3 regions of the Romboutsia sp. 1001216sp1 genome follow, and region 3 is predicted to be linked to each of the others. Evidence: riboswitches for the same ligand, from Rfam matches in the RefSeq annotation. Region 3 holds a riboswitch; each other region holds the start of a gene.
The links. Region 3 has a riboswitch for cyclic di-GMP ahead of ABHC41_RS07700 (SpaA isopeptide-forming pilin-related protein). Riboswitches for the same ligand answer to the same signal wherever they lie in the genome.
Positions count from the first base shown of each region.

Region 1 (4,856 bases), on a different contig from region 3:
CACCAGAACTTTCCATTTCTCTTTGTCCAAGTTTTGATAGTTTCATTTCTACAGCTTCATCAATGGCCTTTATTACACTTGGTGATACTGATGATGTTGATCCTATTTTTAGTGAAACTTCATTTTTAATCTTAGGTGGTAACTCACTTAATATCAAAGCTGCTTTGTCTGATTGTATGTGAGATAAGATTATAGCTATAGTTTGTGTACTTTCACCTTGTATACATGCTAATATCTGCTCTGGTTCAGCTTTTCTCGCTGCCATAAACAGTTTTGTATAAGCATCATATCTAATTCCTTCTATTAATTTATTAGCTCTTTGGTTTCCTAAAGCTCCATTAAGCAGTGATTTTGCATAGTCTATACCACCTTTTAACACAAATTCTTTTCCTTTATTTAGTTCTATAAATTCTTGGAGAATTTCTCTTCTTTCTCTTGCGTTGACAGTGTGTATATTAGCTATTTCTACACCGATTCTTTGTATTTTCTTATCAGATAGATTTTTAACTATATCCGCTGAAACGTCAGTCCCTAATGTCATTAAGAGTACTGCTGCCTTTCTAGCACCAGTAACTCTTCTCACTTTAGGTATATCACCTAAATCAAATGCATTTCCTGATTTAGTACTCTCTACTGATTTAGTAACTTCATTTTCCAAAACAAACTACCACCCTTTACTCATTTAACCAATTATTTATTAATTCTGTAACTTCTTCTATATTTTCTGAAGCGTATATCTTAACTTCTTCCTCTAAAGTCATATTATCTTCATCATCTTCTAAATTGTGTAGCCTATGTTTTTCCATTTCTTCTAGCTTTTGATTTATCATATCTATTTCATTAGATTCATCTATTTCATCAATTTCTTTAGATTTATTCTTTTTCTTAATAACAAATATAGCTATAAGTGCTATTACTATAACTAGTAATAATCCGGCTACTATATATCCTGTTGTTTTTAATAACTTAGCCACTTCATCTTCATCACCTAATGCATTTTTTAGATTCTTTTTAGCATTTGCTTCAAAGTCCATAGCAACAACTACTACATCATCGCCTCTATTTTTTTCTACACCAATGGTATTAGATACCATATCTTTAACGTCTTTAATATCTCCCGCATCTAATTTGCCATCTATAGCAACCGAAGCAGTTATTCTATTTAATTCACCTTGAGCCTTAACAGTTTTAATTTCTGTCTTTCCTACTTCATACTTTATATCTTCACTTTTACTTTCAGTAGTTCCATCATTTACATTGCCTTTATTATTCATATTGTTATCAACAGTACCACCTGTATTTACTGGCTCTGTAGATTTATTTTCACTTTTTGACTCACTTACTATAACCTTGTTAGGATCTATTATCGTTTGAGTTTTTTCATTAGTGTCAAAATTCAAATCAGCATTAACAGTTGCTCTTACTTTTCCCTCTCCAAATATAGGTTCAAGTAATCTAACTATATCTCTTTCTAATCCTTTATCTAGATCTCTTTCTGCCTTAGTTGCAATATCAATCCCATTAGAATTATCGCTAGAATTTGATTTTCCATTTTCATCAAATATTCCTTCTGATAATAAGACCATATTTTGGTTGATTACCTCAACATTTTGTTTCGGTATATTTGGTGTACTTGCGGATACTAAAGATATTATAGATTTAACTTGTTCTTGACTTAATTGTTCTCCTACATTTAAATCTACATAAACGGCTGCTTTTCCAGGTATGCTCTCTTTAGCAAATACAGATTCTTCACCTTCTGTTATATGAACTCTTGCATCTTGTACTTGCGGAAAAGTTTTTATAGTTTTTTCTAGTTCACCTTGAATCATTCTTTGTTTTTTTACCTCAAATTCTTCATCTGTAAGACCTAACGATGATCCTTCATCCATAAGTTCAAATCCTTTAGAACCATTTGAAACTTTTCCAGATAGTTCAAGTCTTAACTTATCTACCTGATCTTTAGGTACATATATACTATCGCCCTCTATTTTCGTTTCAATTTTTTCTTTTTCTAGTTCTTTAGTTATAACAGATGCATCATTTGAATCTAAACCCGAGAAAAGAACATCATATTTATTATCATTTTTATACTTAATTCCAAATATTATAGCTAATATAATTGCAATCACTCCAACTATAATGGCTATTTTCTTTTCTTTTCTCATTTCCTTAAATTTTTCTTTTCTTGTTTTTATAAAATCTTTTATTTTTTCTATTATCTCTTTAAAATTCATCTATCTGCTCCTTATTAAGGAATTACAATTGCACTCTATTAATTTCTTGGTAAGCATCATATAACTTATTTCTAATCTCAATCATAAGTTGCACTGACATTTGAGATTCTTGTGCTGATAGCATAACATCATGCATAGAAACATCTTCACCTTTTATAAGCGCTTCTATCTTTTCATTTGAATTTATAATACTATCATTTACCTTACCTATAGCATTCTTTATAACATCTTCAAATTGCTTGTCTGGCTTTTCATTTCCTTTAACTTTATATGTAGTCTTATTATTAATAGCATTAGAGAATATATCAGAATTAATATTTATATTGCTTATTCCTGTCATTTAACCACCTACTTTCTATCTACCTATCTCTAAAGCTTTAGATATCATATTTTTTTGAGCATTTAAAGTATCTACATTAGATTCGTAAGCTCTCGATGCACTTATAAGATCTGACATTTCAGCTAATAAATCTACATTTGGATATTCTACATATCCATCTTTGTCTGCATCAGGATGATTTGGTTCATATATTTTTCTGAGAGGAGATTTATCTTCTTCAATCTTTTTTGTTTTAACACCTAACATCCCTAATTTTTCATCATAATTTTCTTCAAAGCTAGCTACTTTTCTCCTATATGCTCCTCCATTTTTAGTTCTTGTAGTCTGCATATTAGCAACATTCGAAGATATTATATCCATTCTCATACGTTCTGCTGTCAGACCACTTGCACTAATTCTCATACCACTAAAAACACTCATTTATTTACCTCCCAGATATTATACTTTTTGTCATAGCGATTTTTATATTTGTAAGACTTACTAACGCATTATATTCTAATGTCGTAGCTGCTTGATTAACCTTCTCATGTTCAATATCAACGTTATTACCATCTTCTCTGACCACAGATTCCTTATCAACCTTTAACTTTATACTAGGAATTTCTAGTTTATTCTTTAAAGTATCTTCGAAACTAACATACTTTCTTTTATACCCTGGAGTATTTATGTTAGCAATATTTTCTGCAATGGCATTACTCCTTAAATGTGTAGCATCTAATCCCATTTTCATTAAATTATAGATTTCCATATTACTCTCCTCCATTAATTTTATAAATCAAAAAACCACTCTATAAAGAGTAATTTTGTATACTACATAGCATACTATCATTGCTAGAATTTGATTATTTTAGATATAAAATTAAATCAATATATTTATTATTCGTTTTCTTATATTTAATTTTCTTATCATTTTAATTATAAACTTTTACTTATTTTTTTCTATATAATTTATACTATTACATAATTTTTCCTATAATAAAAAATGTAAGATACATAATGAACTTTGATAATATAATTGAATTATTAGATTTATTAAAATATTATTTCTTCAAAAAAAAATAACTCTAAAGAGAGTTATATAATATCAGCGTCGATAAATAGAGATGCATAATTTGGACACAAACAATCAAAATAATTTATATATTATTCATAATTCTCCAAAATTATAAACCTTATATATCGAAAACAAAAACACACAGTTTTTTGCAACTGGCTAGCATAGTTTCTACTTTAGCTCCTATAGTTTTGCGTCACTAGATTTCTCTAGCTTGCCTATTTTGTTTTTCGTTCTTTTTTTACACTTTTCGACATTTTTTTCCATACACTAAATATTATAGTATAATTACCATTTAATCAAGTTTTTATTTGTATTTTCTTACTATTTTTTTTCAAACTAATATTAAAAATACATTTAAACTTATTTGTTAAATCACAAAGTGTAATTTTATTTTATATTATACGGCTGATATAATTAGAACTTTATATTTTTTATTAAAATAATACAAATTATGTATTAGACAATAAATTCTACATCACTAAAAATTTTTAACTTAAACATCCTTATTCAGATTAATTCATAAATATTATAAATTTAGATAATATTCCTATTTTTTTCAATTATGACTGTAATTTTATTTATAAATTCAAAATATTAAAACCAGAAAATTAAATACATTTATATCTATATTAGTTCCTAAAGATATTTTTGATATAAATATTGATTTAACACTCAATTATATTAATAAAATTTCTTATGATACTTATCTACCTTATTAATAAATCAAAGCTTATTATACTAACAAAATGTATAGTAAAGTTAGTTTTTACTTAGATAAATTTTATAACATTTGCAATATTAAAATTTATTCTTTCTTTAAAGAAAATTTAATATTGTGTTCATATAATATTATAAAAATTCATGATTTTGAAAAATGATTAAAGACTTTAGTAGTAATTTAACTACTTTTAATTTAGATTTATTTTATGAACTTATCGGGATATGTATAAAACTATTAATTATTATAAATACTCTTATAGTTAAAATTATATACCTGTTTTAATTAATACTTAATATTTTTAATAATAAAATACAAAAAGTCTTGTAAAAATAGTTACTTAATATAATAAGTTATTCATGACTTTTTGTATTTAATATCATTGTGAAATTTTAAAAATAATTATTTTCAATACACTGCTTTATATGTTTGTGAACTTGTTCTCCACAACTACCATCAATATTTGAAAGAACAGTATTTAGTGCATTAATTCTATTATCTTTT
Region 1 covers NZ_JBDPHA010000001.1:360,265-365,120, forward strand. The annotation lists gene fliG (flagellar motor switch protein FliG) at 1-658, opposite strand, end outside; gene fliF (flagellar basal-body MS-ring/collar protein FliF) at 675-2,237, opposite strand; gene fliE (flagellar hook-basal body complex protein FliE) at 2,260-2,577, opposite strand; gene flgC (flagellar basal body rod protein FlgC) at 2,593-2,997, opposite strand; gene ABHC41_RS01865 (flagellar basal body protein) at 3,002-3,325, opposite strand; cyclic di-GMP riboswitch class I at 3,779-3,860, opposite strand; gene ABHC41_RS01870 (CDP-glycerol glycerophosphotransferase family protein) at 4,745-4,856, opposite strand, start outside.
Region 1: another riboswitch for cyclic di-GMP. It lies ahead of ABHC41_RS01865 (flagellar basal body protein); the one in region 3 lies ahead of ABHC41_RS07700 (SpaA isopeptide-forming pilin-related protein).

Region 2 (4,856 bases), on a different contig from region 3:
CTCTAGTTAATCTTATATCTGCTAAACCGTTATGTCTACTATCCATTTGTTTAAATACTAAGTTAGGTACTGGGTCGCCTGTTTCTGTATCAACATACACAGTTATCTTTTCACCTGACTTAACTGCTAAACCTGTAGGTTGCCAATCTCTGAAATTCCATACCTTTCTCTTTTGACTTTCCTTTATAGCGTCTCCTCTGCTTTCTAATTCATAAACATGACCTTTATTCTTATCAGGAGATTTAATTAAATCTTTAGCCATGTCTATACTTTCCATAAGTTCTACTTTTAATGGGTGTGTTTTAACTTCTTTCTCTAAAGCTTCAATAGCTTCTAATGAATTGAATTCTGGGTTTAACTCATTCTTTAATTCATTTGTAAATAAGTTATTAACTTTATCTGAAACTATATCTCTCTTAAAGAACATTATTTCGTTTAGTGTAGCCCAGTTTTGGTTACTTTTAACCCACTTTAATTTCATTCTCTTAAATGTTGTAGGTTTGAATTTAGCTTCAACTAAACCAGAAGTACTGTCTGCTCTACCTGTAGCCACTAATTGGAAGTTATCACCTTTAGTAGCGTTAGAACCATATATCTCGAATTCCTCTAAAAATCCTTTTCTATCTGACTGTCTAGCACCATAAGCTATTCTGTCTACAGTTATAGGTTGTTTGAATTCTATAGTTACTTCATTAGACCATTCTTTATCGTTTCCTCTATTAGTCTCCCAGTAAGTGTCTACATTACCATCAACCGCGTTATTTATATGCTGTTGTAGATATTGCCCTGCATTATTACTTATACTCTTTATATTCTCGTAAGGTATTCTAAATTGTTTTACATACTCCGCATTATCCAGATGATTAAACTTCTTACTTGTAGCAACAGAACTCTCTACCTTGCCTTGTTCTATTAGAACTCTTGCATTGTATAAGTCCTCTTTAAAGTCTTCAAAGAATGGGTGTGTACTACATTCGTTCTCTAAAGCTTTTAATTTATCAACTGTATCAAACTCTTCACTTACTTTAGACATAGTATCATCAGTGAATAACCTTTGTATTTTATCTAGAGTTTGGTCTTGTTTATATAATCCGAACTCTGACGCTAAAGCCCAACCTTCATATCCTTGCTTATAAACAAACTTAACTCTTCTAGCTTGAGTTGGATTAAACTTTATAGATATAGAGTCTCCAGTTCTTGAAGCACTACCACTAGTTACTTTAGTAAATGTGTCTCCTTCACTAGTCTTAGAAGTATAGATATCGAACTTCTCTGCGAAACCTCTATCTCTCGGAGAATAATATACTATTCTATCTAAAGTTCTTATTTGGTCTAAAGTCATTATAACTTCGTTTGTATGAGTTTCGCTATTTCTAGCATCAGAATGCCAATTAGTGTTAGGATCACCATCTATAGCTTTATCTATAGTTTGATTTGACCAATGTCTACCGTTAGTAGTTATATTCTTTATATGACTATTATCTATCTTATAAGTCTTATCATACTCTGCTAACTCTGGAGTTCCAAAAGCTTTAAACTTCGAAACTTTAGCATCTGCATAAGTTACCTCGTTACCTTCTAATACAAGTTTAGCATCATCTAAATCTTCTTTGAACTTACTGTATAAAGGATGTGCCTTCGCTTCATTCTCTAAAGCAGTAAGTTTCTCTAAAGTCCCAAAATCAGGGTTTACTGTATTCTTATTACTGTCTGTAAATAGTTTATCCATTTTCTCTGATAAAGCATCTTCTTTATAGAACCTAGCTTCTGATATGAATGGTCTATTTTCATGGCACTCTTTAAATACAAACTTCAGTCTCTTAAAGTTTGTTGGGTTAAATTTAAATTGCATGAAGTCTTTAGTAACTTCTGCAGTACCGCTAGAAACTAATTTGAATGTATCCCCTTGAGAAGTTTCTGAAGCATATATTTCATACTTAGTAGGAAATCCTTTTTGATTTCCGCTTCTAGGTAATAATGCTATTCTATCAAGTTGTTCTATTTCATCAAAAGTGAATACCACTTCATTAGTGAAACCATTACCATTGCTTCTGTTTGTTTCCCAATGTGTATTAGGGTCACCATCATACATATATTCTATTTTTGTTGTAGAGTAAGTTCCACCATTTACTTGTGTATTAACGATGTGGTCTTTACCTAACATAAACTTGTCATCATAAGCTTTTTGGTTTTCAGTTCCATACCCTAATAACTTAGATACTTTAGTTTCAATAAAGTTAACCTCTTTGTTCTCTAGAACAAGTCTTGCATTATCTATATATTCTTTAAAGCTATCGCGGAATGGATGTCCTTCAGTTTCTTTCTCTAAAGTGTTTAATGCTTCAGGAGTTGCAAACTCTTTACTTACTTCATTCATGTTTGCATTAGTAAATAATCTTTCCATCTTATCTAGAATTCTATCCTCTTTATAGAACCAAAACTCTGCGGCACTTGCCCACTCGTCATGTGCTTCTACGAATTTGAATTTAACTCTCTTTGCTCTTACAGTATCAAATTTAAATTCAACCATTCCACCTGTAACTTTACTTCCTTCTATTTTTCCTGCTAGTTTAAAATCTTCACCTATTTCACTCTCTGAAACATATATCTCTGCACTAGTAGGATATCCTTTACCTTTAGCCCCGTCTTGTCTTGTAGCATAAGCTAATCTATTTATCTCGGCTATATCTTTAAACTCCACAATTACTTCATTTTTAAATTCATTTGTATTTCTAGTGTATGTTTCCCAATGTGTATTAAGTTTTCCATCTATAGCATTTTCTATCTTAGTTCCTGGGTAACTTCTTCCATTGTTTGTTATAGACTGTATCTCAACTCTATAAAGTTCATTATACTTAGCGAAGTTAGGATTGTTCTTAATTTTAAAATCACTAACTGTCATACTTTTAGAAACTTGTTCCTCTATCGCTAATGCTTTTTCCTTTATTACTTCGTTAGCAAAAACATTTAAAGTAGGTGTGCTGTTTGTTGCTATAACAGATATGGCCAATATTGATGCTATCTTTTTCTTCATAATATTCTCCCTCTTATATTATATGAATTTACAATAACTAAATATTTTACCCCAAATTTCAAAATATAGTCTTGCTATAGAGCTATAGTTGTTTTTATTAAATAAAAAACTACCCTTTATAAAGGGTAGTTGCCATCTAAAGTAAACATTATAAAACAATCTTACAATTATATCATAAGATAACTCTATAAAAACAAAGAATATCAATTCTTTGGCAACTGGCTGGCATAGTCTAATTTTACCTTAGCCCCTTTAGCTTTGCGTCGCTAGATTTCTCTAGGTTTGCTAATATGTAATTTTTAGTCATCTATATTAATTATACATAATTTTTTATAAATTAAAATAGTTTTTTTTAATTTAAAATAATTTTAATATATTTTTGAATATATTCTATTAAAGCAAATATTAATTATTACTACACAAAAATATTTATTAATTTTTATCTGTAATTAAGCTTCTAATATGAAATTTTTACCATTTAGGCTTTTTCCACTTATATTTATATATATGGTATAATAAGTGTAAAAATTTATACATTTTAATAAGGAGACATCTATGGATAAAATTGCACAAAACAGAGAATTTTTCAAAGCTGATTTTGAAATACTAAAACAGATAAAAACGGATAAACAAAAAGGAATACCCGCTCCTTCTTTCCAAAAAGAATATGATTCAAATTCTAATTTAATAGAGTTACCTCCTGTAAGCAAAGACATTTTAGTTAAACCTAACGTACTAGATTGTATAAATGATAGAAGAAGTATAAGAAAATATAGTGATGAAAAAATAAATTTATCTGAACTTTCGTATTTACTATGGGCTACTCAAGGAATCCAAACTGTAAAAGATAAATTTAGTGCCTTAAGAACTGTACCTTCTGCTGGTTGCACTCACCCATTTGAAACATATTTAATAATAAATAATGTTGATGGTTTAAAGAGTGGAGTTTACAGATATTTACCTTTAGAACATAAACTTTTATTTATAAAGACTTTAAGCAATATAGATGATGAAATAGATAAAGCAACTCCAAACCAACCTTTTGTTCAAGGTTTCGTATCTAAAAGTGCCGTTGTGTTTGCTTGGAGTTGTATTCCATATAGAAGTGAACATAGATTTAGTATAACTGCTCATAAGAAAATACTTATAGATATTGGACATGTTTGCCAGAATCTTTACATAGCATCAGAATCTCTTAATTACGGGACTTGTGCTATCGGAATATATGATCAGGATATAATTGATAATATGTTAGATTTAGATGGAGAAAATGAGTTTGTAATTTATATGGCTTGTTTAGGTAAAAAACTTTAATAAATTAGCTTAATTATTAATATAATTGTATTACTTTAAAGTAAAAATCTCAAAAATATCTTAAATTAAGATACTTTTTGAGATTTTTTAATTTTAATATTTTTAAATAAAGTATAGTATAAAGTACTTTATTTTGATATTTGACTTAATATATATGAGGTTACTTCATCAGGAGAAATATTTAAAATAATCGCAAATTATTCATTTAATAATCTTTCTGCTTCTTTCATAATATTATTATCTCCTTTAGAAATTATATTTCTCATTGAAATTTTATTATTATGTTATTAGAATAACCAGAATTTAATACATAAATTTATAAAATTGGAGCTTGGTTATTCATTGAATATCCATCATTTCTAACATCACTCATATCTAATGTATCATCTTTTATTTTAACCTTGCTAAGTTTTTTAACTGCTCCATAAGGCTCTCTTAATGAAAGTTTGTCTCCTCTTCCTGAAATAACCCATAAAATTTTATATCCTCTAGGTATTACTTGTAGCCT
Region 2 covers NZ_JBDPHA010000003.1:94,106-98,961, forward strand. The annotation lists gene ABHC41_RS04760 (NPCBM/NEW2 domain-containing protein) at 1-3,034, opposite strand, end outside; cyclic di-GMP riboswitch class I at 3,245-3,331, opposite strand; gene ABHC41_RS04765 (SagB/ThcOx family dehydrogenase) at 3,590-4,348, shown strand; gene ABHC41_RS04770 (VWA-like domain-containing protein) at 4,665-4,856, opposite strand, start outside.
Region 2: another riboswitch for cyclic di-GMP. It lies ahead of ABHC41_RS04760 (NPCBM/NEW2 domain-containing protein); the one in region 3 lies ahead of ABHC41_RS07700 (SpaA isopeptide-forming pilin-related protein).

Region 3 (4,856 bases):
TCATTTGTTAATATATATCCTTTGGATGCTTTTGTTTCTACTGCTTTATACTTTCCTGGCTTTAGACTTGCTCTTGCTATTCCGTCCTTTCCAGTTATTATCGTTGTTACCTTTTGCCCATCTTGTGTTTGTATTTCAAACTCTGTTCCTGGTAACACTTTACTTGTATTATCTTTATCTACTTTCTTTATTTCTACTTCTCCATTTGTTTTCTCATTTGTTATAGTTCCTATATTTTTAACAGTTCCTATATCACTTTTTTCTATAGTAAACTTTATGTCTTTTCCATCTACTGAATATCCCTCTGGAGCTTTTACTTCTTGTAAATAATATGTTCCTACATTATCTACATCTGATTTAATTAATCCATTCTCATCACTAGTTAATTTTCCTATAACTTTCTTATTAGAATCTTTTAGATTAAATATAGCTCCACTAAGCTTACTTTCCTTATTTTCACTATCAACTTTAATAGCTTCAAAAGCATATCCCTTTTTAGTTTCAACTTTATTACTTGGATTACCATTTATTTTAGCTATATTTGATACAGTTGTTCCATCTTTTACATTGCTAAAATCAGTATATATTTTTACTTCTAAATTTTCTTTGTAATTTATTTGTCCCTTATCATTGATAATATTGACTGTATTATTTGCTTTATCTATTTTACTAGAAAAAGCATCTGGAACTTCAACTTTTACGATCTTTACGTTCGGATCTAATTTATCTACTAAATCTATATATCCCTTTTGGAATACACCAAAACTCTCAAAGTTTATAGAATATACAACACTTTGGTCATCATCTTTTTCTAATTTAGTCTTATCAACAGATTTGTGAGCATTTATAGCTCCTGCATTGTATTCATATTTAACCGTATCATCAACACTATTTCTAGTTCCATTGTATGATAACTTTGCAGTATTTGAGTATGAATCTTCAACATTTGTAATCTTCATGTCGTAACAAACAATATAGTAATCATCTACGTTTCCAAAATTTATAGTTAAATTTCCATTATTAGTGTTTATTTTATCTTTAAATTGATCTGTTACCCACTCAAAGCTTTCATCTTTATTGTATTTACCTATACTTATACTGTCCTTTAAAAGTTCCATTCCTTTAGGTGTAAAGTCATTTAAAGTTACATTTTTAAGATTTGACCTATTTTCATTAATATCTATTCTATATCTTACATTTTCGTTCATAGATGCTACATTTTTACCTTCTGAATTTTTAGCAGAGGTATAACTATACTTACTTATAACATCTTTTGCTTCATTTTTTTGTTTTAATATAACAGTACTATTTAACTTACCATCGCTTTTATTAAATACTGCTGTATTCTTATAAGAACTCAAATTTTGAGTAATCTTTGTCTTATAAGTTACAATATATTTATCTTTAATATTTCCAAAGTTTATACTAAGCCTATTAGATGATTTGCTTATATTTAAGCTATCTGTGACATCTGTTTCTGCGCTATCTCTTTCTATTTTAATTACATTTACAGAACTTGGTATAAGCTCCATTCCTTCAGGCATATTATCTGTTAATACTGCATTTGATATATTTGAAAATTTCTCATTAACATATACTCTATATTGTTGAGTTTTTCCTAGTACTGGATAATATATATTTCCTACCGTATTTCCATCTGAATCTACATGGTCATAATTATTTATAGTTTTAAGAATCTGTCTATCTATTATAGGCTCTGTTTCATTAGATGGTTTTATAGCTATTTCTATGCTAGTAACTGGTTTTCCATCAACCCATACCTCTATCTTCTGATTATCTACTTCTTCCGTTTTATCTGCATATGCTGATACATTAACATATCCTCCTATTGCATCATAAACATCATCCCCAAAAGTTGCTACTACTTTATTACCTTCCATTTGTACACTTTTAAAATGCTCTGGGGGGAATTTAAAGCTAAATCTTTCAAGCCAACTAGGCATTTCAAATTCTATAGTATCACCTGGTTTTATACTCCCTGGACCATATTTAGCCTTATACTCTAGTTTAAAATTCAATTTTTCTCCAGGCTCAATCTCTTTTTTATCACATGTTATAGATACTTCTATTGTATCCCCTTGATTATCTGTCTTAACTTCTTCAGCATACGCAAAATGTGTATTAATTAACACATTTATAACCATTAGTACTGACGTAAGTATCGATATTATTTTTTTTCCTAACTTGTATTTATTTTTCAATAAATTTCACCACCCTTTTTAAATCTTTTTATTTTAAAATAAAAAAGACTATTCAAGATAATGATGATTTATTATCTGAATAGTCGGTTGCACTATTAACTCCATATACCTCAAGTGCCCATATACAAGGTATACTTCTTCATTCCTATTTTTAGCTTATATGTATTTATGCCCTTTTAATAATTTTGCTTTGTGTGCATTTATGCTATATAAAATTGTTAGCTTTCATTTGATTTTCATTAATGTCTTATCAATAAACTTTTATTTTAAAATAAAAAAGACTATTCAAGATAATAATGATTTATTATCTGAATAGTCGGTTGCACTATTAACTCCATATACCTCAAGTGCCCATATACAAGGTATACTTCTTCATTCCTATTTTTAGCTTATATGTATTTATGTCCTTTTAATTATTTTAATTTGTTCGCATTTATGCTATATAAAATTGTTAGCTTTCATTTAATTTTCATTAATGTCTTATCAATAAACTTGTATCTTAAAATAAAAAAGACTATTCGAATAATATTTAAATATTATCTGAATAGTCGGTTGCACTATTAACTCCATATACCTCAAGTGCCCATATACAAGGTATACTTCTTCGCTCCTAATTTTAACTTTTGAATATAATTATATAATCTCAGTGATTTATTATACCCTTTAATTTAGTTAAAGTCAATTTTAGATTTTTTTATAGTAAATTTTAACTTATTTTTTATCTATATTTATCAAGTTCTCTTAAACATGCCACTGTAATTTCATCTTGTGGATCTAATTCATAAGCTCTTTCTATATAATATATAGCATCATCTATATCACCTTTGTTTAGATATGCCATCCCTAAATTGCATAATATTTCTGGATCTTCTTTTATTTTAGCTGCTTGTTCAAAGTGTTCTATAGCTTTATCTATATTGAACATACTAGCTTCACAAAGGCCTAGTTCAACCATTGTATCTACTTGATGTGGTTTAGTTATAAGTATTTTTTCAAAATATTTCTTAGCTTCTTCAAATTCACCCATATTTTTATAAGCTAATCCTATCATAAATAATAAGTTCCACCAATCAGGATGATCTTGTTCAAGAGGTAATAATTTTTCTAGTCCTTCTTCACATTTTCCTTGGAATACTAAATTATAACCTTCTTCATATTGAACTTTAAAGTCCATCTTTCCTATATTTTCTTGAACCTCTGCCATTAAGTCTGCATCTAACCCTAATTTTTGTGCTTCTTCCCATATAACTCTAGCCTTTAAATATTGACCTTGATTGTAGTAATGGTATCCTAAATGATAGTAAGCTAAAGCAAAGTTTTCATCTAATTGTATAACCATTTCCAACTTTTCTAAGGCTTCTAATAAAAACTTATTCATAGCTTCTTTGTCCATATCTTTTTGATACTGCTTTGCTAGTTCCTGGCAAACTATTGAATAATGATATAATCCATCTATGTCATTTGGATACATACTTATCATAGCTTTTAAGTATATTAACGAATCAGTTATCTCACCAATATCAAAGTATTTTTTAGACATATAGCCCATATATTCTTTTATATTTATATTTACTTTTTTGCTAAAAGCATCTAAAAATTTTCTGTATTCTTCATTATACTTAAATTGGCTATCAATACCCATTATATATATCATAGCATCTGCTATAGACATTGTATTTATCTTATCTTGTGCTGTCTTTTCTTTTATTCCTTTAACTAATACCTCATTTTTTATAGGTACATCTAATCCACCCTTAGGTATAGTGTAACCTTCTAAGTTAAATTCTCCACCATGTTTTATAGTTATAAAAGATAATTCTTCTGTTTTCTTTAATAAATACTTTTCTATTTTAAACTTCATTTTTTCCTCCTTTGTAACTTCACATAATAATTTTTAATCTATTAATGTTTATACCCATTAAAAATTTATGTGATATGTTTTCATAATATATAATACCAATATGTAATAATTAGCATTTAATATTATATGTTAACACTATATGACTTTGACTTTTCAAAAACTTTGTTATCATCATCATAGACAAATAAAATTATATTTTTTATCTCTTTTATATCAGCATGTATATCTTCTTTTAACTTTAATATATCGAATCTAAATGGTTCAAAATGAACATATTTTATTATATGCTTAGCTGGTTTATTTTCAAACTGTGGTATATATTTTAATATGTTATCTTCATTTTGTAAGAACATATGACATCTATTTTTAAAATCTTCTACATCTTCTTTATTGAATATTTGAGGTAAATTTGAAGTTTTACCTAATGATATATAATCATACTTTAATATATCATTAAATAATTCATTTTTATCATTTATCTTATCGTTGTAGAAATCTAATAATATTTTATATAATTGATTCTTACCTTGTGCTACATCAAAATACCCATTTTCATCAAAGTAAGTTGCAAATTCTTCAAAGAATTTAAATGGACTTTGCTCATAATAATTATGTATTATGTATCTCATTGACAATACAAAGTTTTTAGAGTTATAGTATCTTTCTAGTATTTCTTCTATATCTTTTAACTTTATCATTTCGCTATAACTTATATAATCATTATATAATACTTCATATGGTGTATAATCTTTGTATCTATATCCATGTTCTTT
Region 3 covers NZ_JBDPHA010000006.1:87,954-92,809, forward strand. The annotation lists gene ABHC41_RS07700 (SpaA isopeptide-forming pilin-related protein) at 1-2,222, opposite strand, end outside; cyclic di-GMP riboswitch class II at 2,297-2,378, opposite strand; cyclic di-GMP riboswitch class II at 2,530-2,611, opposite strand; cyclic di-GMP riboswitch class II at 2,761-2,843, opposite strand; gene ABHC41_RS07705 (tetratricopeptide repeat protein) at 2,941-4,083, opposite strand; gene ABHC41_RS07710 (B12-binding domain-containing radical SAM protein) at 4,206-4,856, opposite strand, start outside.